DNA from 2 places in the Brachybacterium sp. Marseille-Q7125 genome. Region 2 is predicted to be linked to the other one. Evidence: riboswitches for the same ligand, from Rfam matches in the RefSeq annotation. Region 2 holds a riboswitch; the other holds the start of a gene.

What was found. A riboswitch is a leader RNA that binds a small molecule or an ion and turns the genes downstream of it on or off. The one in region 2 is predicted to bind thiamine pyrophosphate.
Region 1: another riboswitch for thiamine pyrophosphate. It lies ahead of MU407_RS14420 (Ykof family thiamine-binding protein); the one in region 2 lies ahead of MU407_RS06910 (ECF transporter S component).

The regions. Positions count from the first base shown of each region.
Region 1 covers NZ_JALLAL010000001.1:10,907-15,684, reverse strand. The annotation lists gene MU407_RS00095 (ATP-binding cassette domain-containing protein) at 1-904, opposite strand, end outside; gene MU407_RS00090 (ECF transporter S component) at 894-1,541, opposite strand; gene MU407_RS14420 (Ykof family thiamine-binding protein) at 1,538-2,236, opposite strand; TPP riboswitch at 2,276-2,383, opposite strand; gene MU407_RS00080 (MBL fold metallo-hydrolase) at 2,845-3,627, opposite strand; gene purS (phosphoribosylformylglycinamidine synthase subunit PurS) at 3,928-4,179, shown strand; gene purQ (phosphoribosylformylglycinamidine synthase subunit PurQ) at 4,179-4,778, shown strand, end outside.
Region 2 covers NZ_JALLAL010000020.1:34,613-39,390, forward strand. The annotation lists gene MU407_RS06905 (ATP-binding cassette domain-containing protein) at 1-1,687, opposite strand, end outside; gene MU407_RS06910 (ECF transporter S component) at 1,684-2,319, opposite strand; TPP riboswitch at 2,364-2,468, opposite strand; gene MU407_RS06915 (hypothetical protein) at 2,489-3,055, opposite strand; gene MU407_RS06920 (M13-type metalloendopeptidase) at 3,052-4,778, opposite strand, start outside.

The DNA of each region.
Region 1 (4,778 bases), on a different contig from region 2:
TCGCGTCGCGCATCGTGAGCACGGGATCCTCCGGGCTCGCGGGCGGCTCTGGTGCCGGTCCGGAGGAAGGTCGGGCATGGTCGTGCTCGAACTGCTGGGGCAGCCAGCATCCAGCCTCGCGCAGCGCCTCGGCGTGCTCGTCCAGCACCTGTCCCGTCGGCCCGTCGGCGATCACGTGGCCCGATCGGTCTAGCGCGATGGTCCGGCCGGGCAGCCCCTCCAGGCCCTGCTCCCCCGCCCACTCATCGAGGCGGTGCTCGACGAGGATCATGGCCGGCCTGGTCGTGGCCAGAGCAGTCTCGACGGCGCTGCGCACAGCCCGGATCGCGGGGGCGTCCAGCATCGCAGTGGGCTCGTCGAGCAGCAGCAGCGAAGGGCCGGAGACCTGGGCGGCAGCGAGCGCTACGCGCTGCAGCTCCCCGCCCGAGAGGGTCGAGGAAGCTCGCTCGGCGAGCTGCTCACCGTGCACGGCGGCGAGTGCGGCCTCGACCCGCGGGCCGATGCACCGAGCGTCGACCGCACTGTTCTCGAGCGGCAGTGCCACATCCTCATCCACCCGCGGCAGACACACCCCGGCGGAGGGATCCTGACCGAGGTAGCCCACGCGCCCGGCGACGGCGAGCACGCCGCCGGACACGGGATCGATACCGTCCACCTGCACCGTCCCCCTGACCCATCCGCGCTGGTGGGAGGGGATCGCACCGGCCAGCGTGCGCAGCAGCGTCGACTTCCCGCTGCCGCTGGGGCCCAGCAGGAGCACCTGCTCGCCGGCGCGGATCTCAGCGGACCAGGGCCCCACGCCATGGCCGTCAGGAAGGACCACCTCGAGCTCCTCGGCGCGGACGATCAGACGGTCCGCCTCCCGCTGAGCCGGGGATCCGACGGGGAACGGCTCAGTGGACACGACGCCGCGGGGTCGCATCCGCGGGCGACCGGGCTCCGACGGGGAAGTCGGAGACCACCCCGGTGCGCTCCAGGCCGCGCACGAGCACCTTGGCCAGCAGCCCGCCGAGCACGAGCCCGGAGATCACCTGCATCACCAGGCGCAGCACGAGGATGTCCTGGCCGTACCAGCCCATCCGGAACGCGGTCCAGAAGAACACCAGACCCGCGCCGAGCGCGCCGGAAGCGGCGAAGACTCCCCAGGTGAAGCGTCGGTATCCGGTCAGCGCGAAGGGTATCTCGCTGCCCAGGCCCTGCAGAGTCGCGGAGATCAGCAGCATCGGCCCCACCGGGCTGCCGAGGAACACGACCTCGACCACAGCGGCGAGGATCTCCGCCAGGATGCCCACGCCCGGGCGGCGCAGGACCGCCAGCGCCACCGGTGCCACCAGCAGCCAGCTGCCGGACAGGACATGCTGAGCGAGGTCCCCGGCCGGTCCCATCGCGATCGCGAGCAGGTTCCAGGCCTGGACGAATACCCAGTACAGGAAGCCGAAGACGACGCCGAGGACCACGATCAGCACGATCTCGCGCAGTGTGATCCGGCCCTGCGCGCGGTCGTCGGCGTGCGGGGTGGCGGAGGAGGCGGGGGTGCTCATCGGTCGGTCTCCCCGGTGCGGCGTCGGTCATGCGAGGGGCTGTTCAGCGAGATCGTGAGGTGGCTGGTGACGTGCTGGACGCTGCGCCCGACGAGGACCCAGCCGGCCAGGGCCGTCGCGATCACCTCGCCCACGTCTCCTTCCAGGCGGGTGACGAAGTGCTGCGATTCGCGGAAGGTGCCCAGCTCCTTCGCATGATCGATCGCGGCGTAGATGTCGCGCATATGGTCCGGCTCCTCACCGTCGGAGAGAGCCTGGTCCGCGAGGGGGTACAGCGCCCATTCAGCCGATGCCCAGCGCCCGGTGCGTCGCACCGGCGGCATGTCGACGCTGCGCGGACCGGCTCCGCCGGGCAGCTCGCACTCCACTTCCCCGGGACATCCGCGGGACAGCAGGATCTGCAGGGAGGCGTGGTGCTCCGTGGCCGCGAGATCCGCGGCCAGGTCGACGAGCCAGCGCTGGAGGTTCGCTTCGTGCCCGCCGGCGTAGGTGGAGACATCACCGGTCTCGAGCGTCAGCCCCGTGGTGTCCAGTCGGCTGAGCACGTCCACCAGGATGCGGGAATAGTCGTCGGCCATGACCGCGGCGGTGACGCGGGCACCCACGCCGAAGCCGAGCGGCGTGGCGGTGAGTTCCGCGCGCGTGGCGGCATCATGGTCGGTCGGGAAGGTGGCAGGGCTAGTCGTGCTGGTCACGGTCCGTGCCTTTCGATCGGCGGCACGGACTCGCGACGACCATCGCCGCGAGGAGCTCCCTGCGCCGGCATGATCCGGATCAGGTTCTACGGTCGGCGTTCACAACGCCCTCTCAGCCCGGTTCACCGGACTCCCGTGCACGCAATCGACCCTACCGCGAGAAGCGACTCAGTCCCCACTTGCGGTCCTCACCCGGTCCGGTCGTCGGCCCGGCCACATGCGCGTGCCCGCGCTCCTCCCCGCGACACGCCCGCCGAAGTCGTCACCTTCCCCGCGACACGCCCGCCGAAATCGCCACCTTCCCCCGCGACACGCCCGCCGAGTGCACCGATATGAGGCGAACCTGCCACGAATCGGTGCACTCGACGAGCTGCGGCGGCGTGTTGAGCGGGGCCGGGGAACTGAGCCGGGGACGAGCCGAGAGGGCGCTGGCAAGGCCGGGGCGGCGTGTCAGGCGGGGGCGGGAAGCCGCAGCCGCGTGTGAGGCCGGGCCGGAGAAGCTACGGGGACGTGTCAAGCGGGGCTGCGCGGCTGAGCCGGGCATCTCGCGCTCCCGCCCCGGCGTTCACACCTCGACGACACGCTCCCCGTCCGGCCCGGCCCGGCGCTCACACCTCGACGACACGCTCGCCGCCGGGCCAGTCCCTCACCTCGGTACCCTCAGGGGCGAGGGCGGTGGACTGCCGCAGGTAGATCGCTCGCCCGCCGGGGCTGGCCACCGCATCGTGCACCGGCAGCGCCAGGCGCGGCCCCACGGCGCGCAGGAAGTCGATGGTCTCGGACATCTTCGACCATGGCGCGGTGACGGCGAAGGCCAGCACGTCGATGCCGTGGAACTCCTCGACGGGCTCGAGCGAGTCACCGGTGATGCCCAGACGCGGCCCGTCCCCGGCGCTCAGCACGAGGCCGGTGTTGCCCACCCGCGGGATGTCCGGGTGGATGATCGCGTGGCGGCCGCCGACGGCGCGGATCTCAAGCGCCGCCTCCTCCCCTACGGCCGACAGCTCATGGCGCTCCCCGGCGGCAAGCGGCACCAGCCGCTCCCGCGGCACGGCACCTGCCGACCCGTCGGCCGAGGTGGTGCCGGACCCCGCGGCGGTGCCGGACGCCGGGGCACCCCCGTCGGCCTCCTCCTGACTGAGCAGCTGGGCCGCGGCCTCCGGTTCGGCGAGCACGACAGCGTCGGGGCTTGCGGCGAGCACGTCCCCCAGCAGCTCGGGGTCCACGTGATCGGGGTGCTGATGCGTGATGAGGACTGCATCCAGTCCGGCCAGGACCTCCTGCGGCAGGGCCCGCACGGCCTCGCCGGAGAAGGATCCGGGGTCTACGAGCAGACGTCGGCCCGCCATCTCGATGAGCAGGCAGGAATGGACGAGGTGACGGATCTTCATCGGAGCCTCCAGCTCTACGGCGTGCGCGCCGCTCGGTGACGGGTGCGACGCAGCGTCAGGTGCATCTGAGGGACAGGCGCATCTGAGAGGACACGCACATCTCGTGACGGGTGCATCTCGAACCTACCCCCGTCGGCCCGCGGGCTGCAGCCCATGGCCGTGCGCCCGGTACGATGAGGCGGTCGCTGCTGACCGGCCCGCGCCGGTCCCATCGGCCCCTCCCGCGCCGCACACCCGCGGCCGGAGACTGCAGCCCGTCCCCCGCCGCCCCGGCGGCCCCTCGCTCTCAGGAGAGTGCCCATGCCACGCGTCGTGGTCCACGTGATGCCGAAGCCCGAGATCCTCGACCCGCAGGGCAAGGCGGTCGCCGCCGCGCTGCCGCGGCTCGGCTTCGAGGGGATCTCCTCGGTGCGGCAGGGCAAGCGGTTCGAGCTCGAGGTGGACGGCAAGGTGACCGACGAGGTCCTCGCCCAGCTGCGCGAGGCCGCGACCACGCTGCTATCCAACCCCGTGATCGAGGACGTCGTGGCGATCGACGTCGAGGAGAACTGATGCGCATCGGCGTGGTGACCTTCCCCGGCACCCTGGATGACCGCGATGCGCTGCGCGCCGTGCGTCTGGCGGGCGGGGAAGCCGTGACCCTGTGGCACGGCGATGATGACCTGCGCGACGTCCAGGCCGTGGTGCTGCCCGGCGGCTTCTCCTACGGTGATTACCTGCGCGCCGGCGCGATCAGCCGCTTCGCGCCCGTGATGGACAAGGTGGTCGACGCCGCAAAGGGCGGCATGCCGGTGCTGGGCATCTGCAACGGCTTCCAGATCCTGTGCGAGACGCACCTGCTGCCCGGCGCGATGATCAAGAACGCGCATCGCTCCTTCATCTGCCGCGACCAGCCGCTACGGGTGGAGAACACGCGCACCGCCTGGACCACGGAGTACACCGACGGGCAGGTCATCCGCGTGCCGCTGAAGAACCAGGACGGCCAGTACGTGGCCGATGAGCGCACCCTCGCCGAGCTCGAGGCCGAGGGCCGCATCGTGTTCCGCTACGTGGCCGGGGCTACGCACGGCCCGGCGGGCTTCGAGGTAAACCCCAACGGCTCGCGCCATGACATCGCGGGCATCACCAACGCCGCGGGCAATGTCGTAGGG
Region 2 (4,778 bases):
CCTTGAGCCCGACGAGCCAGGCCTCGCGCGAGAGCGAGGGCGCATCGCCCAGCAGGGCCGTGGTCCAGGCGAGCCCCGCGGCAGACAGCAGCACCGGCAGCATCCGCAGCGCGCCGCCGCGCAGGGTCCGGACCGCGAGCGGCGCGAGCAGCACCGTCGGGGCGAGGGCCAGCAGCCCGCCCTGCCAGGTCTGCACTGCGAAGGAACCGATCAGCGCGAGAATGCCGATCAGGCTGAGCGTCAGGGGATTCAGGTGATCCGCGGGGATCGGGCGGGGGAGTGTGAGCGGCGGCTCCGCCGCCGGGGCGGGCAGGGAGATATGGCGGTCCGCGAGTTCGATGATCTCCGCATCGTGCGTCGCGATCAGCACTGCGCAGCCCTCCGCCGCGGCTTCCCGCAGCAGGGCGGCGACCTCGGCGCGGCGTGCGGCGTCCAGGCCCACCGTCGGCTCATCGAGCACCAGCAGATCCGGCTGCTGGGCGAGCGCCGCGGCGATCGCGAGACGCCGCTGCTCCCCGCCGGAGAGACGATGCGGCTGCGCCCCCTGCAGGTGTGCGAGGCCGGCTCGCTCCAGCAGGTGCTGCGCGAGCTGCTCATCATCCGCCCAGGGGGAGGCCAGCAGCTCCTCGCGCACCGTCGAGGCGACGAAGGAGTGCGCGGGATCCTGCGGCACCGCGGCGATGCGCTCACGCGGCGGCCGATGCGCGCTGCCGGTGCCTGGGCTCATCTCCCCAAGCAGGGTGCGCAGCACCGTCGTCTTCCCGGCACCGCTCGGGCCGGTGAGCGCCGTGATGCTCCCGGCCGGAACCGAGAGGTCCACCGGGGTGAGCAGGCCTCGCTGCGGCACCGTCACCTGATGCAGGGCCGCCACCTCGGTGCTGGTCGACTGGGACGTGCCCTCGGCGTGAGACTGTGCTGTCGATGCTGCGGTGGCGGTCCGATCCAAGGCGCCGGAATCAGCGGCGAGCACGCCGAGCTCTTCGAGCAGGCCCCGCTGCTCGGCGAGCACCTGGTCGGGCGGCCCGTCGGCGAGGATCCGTGCTCGATCCCCGAGCACGATCATCCGGTCCATGTGCGGAACCCAGTCAGCAAAGCGGTGTTCGGCGAGCACCAGCGTGCTGCCCTCGGCCGCCTCGAGGACCGCCTCGCGCACCTCGCGGGCCGTCGCCGCATCGAGCATGCTCGTCGGCTCATCCAGCAGCATCACCTGCGGGTCCAGCGCCAGCGACCCGGCCAGAGCGATGCGCTGCTGCTGGCCACCGGACGAATCCAGCGGGGCGCGCCGCGGATCCAGCTGAACCCGCGCCGCCGCAAGGGCGGCGCGGGCTCGCTCGTGGATCTGCGGCCGAGGCAGCGCCGCGTTCTCCGGCCCGAACGCCACATCCCGCGTGATCGACACGGCGACCAGCGCATGCGCGGGATTCTGCAGCAGCAGGCCGCGCTCGCCGGGCCGGGACGGCGGGGCAGGCAGCCCCCGGCCCTCGCCGTCCTCGGGATCCAGCAGACCCGCCAGCGCCCGCAGCACCGTGGACTTCCCGCTGCCGCTCGCGCCCGTCAGCAGCACCTTCTGCCCGGCGGGGATCTCCAGGTCGAGCCCGTCGATCGTGGGCTCCTGCCGCGTGAGCGGACGCCAGGAGAGCCCCGCCACCCGCAGGGCGAGGCCGGTGGTGGGGTGCGGGCTGCTCACACCGCCGCGGCGCGCGAGTGCTCCCGCCCGGCGGCGAGGGTGTCCACCGCCCCGGTGGCGACCAGGGCACGGCTCGCCGCCCAGCCCAGCAGGCCGCACAGCACAGCGCCGGAGATCAGGCACATGGCGAGCATGAGGAACGAGGCGCTCCAGGCCATGTCCTGGTAGTAGGAGAACTTCTCGTACAGCCACTCCACCGCCGCGGCGATCACGCCGCCCAGCATCGCGACCGGCAGGGTGAAGCGGCGGTAGGCGGTCAGCAGGAAGGCGAGCTCCACGCCCATGCCCTGCACGAGGCCGGACATCGCGGTGCCCCAGCCCCACTGGGAGCCGAGCAGCATCGACAGCACGGCGGCGATCATCTCCGCCAGCAGCGCCGCCCCGGGCTTGCGCACCAGGAGCATCGCGACCATCGCGGGCAGGAACCAGATCCCCATCAGCAGGCCCTCGGCAGGCTTGAACGCCGAGGTGAGCGGGCCGATCAGGGTGTACAGCTGGCCGTAGCCCAGGAATGCGACCCCGAAGGCGGCGCCGATCAGCACGGTGACCAGCAGGTCGATCGTGCGCCAGGAGCCGGCCCGTCGGCCCCCCGTGGTGGCGGATGTGCCGGTGGTCTCGGTCGTCTCAGTCATCTCGTCTCCTTCCTCATGGAAGGGGCGCACGGCACACTCTGTGCTGTGCGGAATTCCCGACTCCCTACGCCGGTGTTGACCGGATCAGGTTCGAGGGTCTGCGCGGATGCGCACTCTCAGCACCCGATGGTGCTCCCCTGTCAGCGGATGACGATCAGGCAGTCTACCTCTAGCGGCGGGCGCGGATCGCCTGGTCCACCGCCTCGGCCGTCGCTACCGGATCCTCGGGGCTGATGAGGTAATGCGGAGCCTCATGCCCGATGATCTCCACCATCAGCCCCGGCCGGGTCACGAGCGCCCGGTAGCGCGCCCGGTTCTCCCGCAGGGTGAAGATCTTGCGGGAGCCGACGGGGGCGAGCTCCTCCGGCTCCGGGGTGATCACGGTGGTGCGCCGCCAGCCGTAGCCGCCCACGCTCACACCGGTGCGGGACTGCGGAATGTCCCGCAGCTGGACGGTGCGGAAATCCGCGAGCGGCCAGGGCTTCTGCGGCCAGAACCCGCCCAGGCTCACCGTGACCCCGTGGCCGTCGACGATGAAGCGGGTGTGCTGAGTCATCCACGTCCACAGCGCCAGCAGCGCGAAGATCACGATGCCCGCCACCGCCGCCGGGGCGTTCCCGCGCTGCAGCATCAGCAGCGCCACCGCCACTCCCGCGAGCATTGTCACGCCGATGCGCGTCCACCCCACGGAGGAGGGGCGGGTGGTGCCCACATAGAACGGGGTCTCAGGCCTCACCAGATGCTCACCCGGTCCTCGGGGGCGCAGTACATGCCATCACCTGGGACGACGCCGAAGGCCGTGTGGAACTCCTCGAGATGGCTCGCCACGGTGTTGCAGCGGAACTCGGCGGGGGAGTGCGGGTCGATCGCCAGGCGTCGGATCGCCTCCTGCGGACGGTTCTTCCCGCGCCACACCGTGGCCCAGGACCAGAACACGCGCTGCAGACCCGTCATCCCATCGAGCTCCTCGCGGACCTCCGACTCGCTGCGGCTGGCCAGATAGGCCTTCACCGCGATGGACAGCCCGCCCAGGTCCCCGATGTTCTCGCCGATGGTCAGGGCGCCGTTGACGGTATGGCTGTCATCGAGCTCCCGGGGGGACAGCTGCGAGTACTGCTCCACCAGACGCGCCGCGAGGGTTTCGAAGGCCTCGCGATCCTCCGGCGTCCACCAGGAGCGCAGGGTGCCGTCACCATCGAACTTCGAGCCCTGGTCATCGAAGCCGTGCCCCACTTCGTGGCCGATCACCGCGCCGATCCCCCCGAAGTTCACGGCGTCATCGGCCTCGGCGTCGAAGAACGGCGGCTGCAGGATCGCCGCGGGGAACACGATCTCGTTCGCCCCCGGGTTGTAGTAGGCGTTGACCGTCTGCGGGGTCATATGCCATTCGGTCTCATCGACCGGGCCCAGCACCTTCGCATACTCGAACTCCGCCTCGAAACGGCGGGAGGATCGCAGCGTGGCCACCAGATCCCCCGGCACCACCGTCAGCTTCTCGTAGGTGCGCCACTTCTCCGGGTAGCCCACCTTCGGAGTGAACTTCTCGAGCTTCTCGAGCGCCTTCTCGCGCGTTGCCGGAGTCATCCACTCCAGGTTGGAGATGGAGTCGCGGTAGGCGGCCAGCAGCGCCTCCACCAGCTCGTCCATCCGCTCCTTATGCGCGGGCGGGAAGTGCTCGGCCACATACTCCTGGCCGACGGCGAAACCGACCACGCCCTCGACGAAGGCGACGCCCCGCTTCCACCGCTCCCGCAGCTCCTCCGCCCCGGAGAGCACCTTCCCGCTGAAGGCGAAATCCTCCGCCACCAGCGCCTCGGTGAGATACGGGGCGTAGGAGGAGACGGCGTGCAGCATGAGCCAGGCGCGCAGCACCGGCAGCTGCTCATCGGCCAGCAGCTGCGCCGCGGCCGTGACGTACTCCGGCTGGCTGACGGAGACCACCTCGATGGCCGCGGCGGGAGCGCCGGTGCCCGTGAAGAACGCGTCCCACGGGAAGGCCGGCGCCAGCTCCGTGCGCTGGGCGGCATCCATCGGGTTGTGCGACTTCTCGCGGTCCCGCACCCGGACCACATCCACGTGGCAGGCCGCCAGGCGGGTCTCAAAATCCATCACCGTGCGCGCCAGCGTCGCCGCATCACCCTCCGGCAGGCCATCGCGCCCCGGCAGCGCCGCGAGCTGCGCGAGGTTCTCCAGATGCTGCACGTAGGCGTCGCGGATCTGGGCGTACCGCTCCTCGCGGTAGTACGACTCATCGGGCAAACCCAGCCCGCCCTGGTGCAGCTTCACCTGGTAGCGGGAGGAGTCATCGTCATCGGTCCACACATACGCCAGGAGCGCCGAGGTGCCCGAATCCGGGGCAGCCATCGCCTGCACAAGCGCCGGCAGATCCGTCGCGGCGGTGAAGGTCTCCAGCAGCTCCTCGAGGCTCACAAGGCCCTTCTCCTCGATCGCTGCGGTGT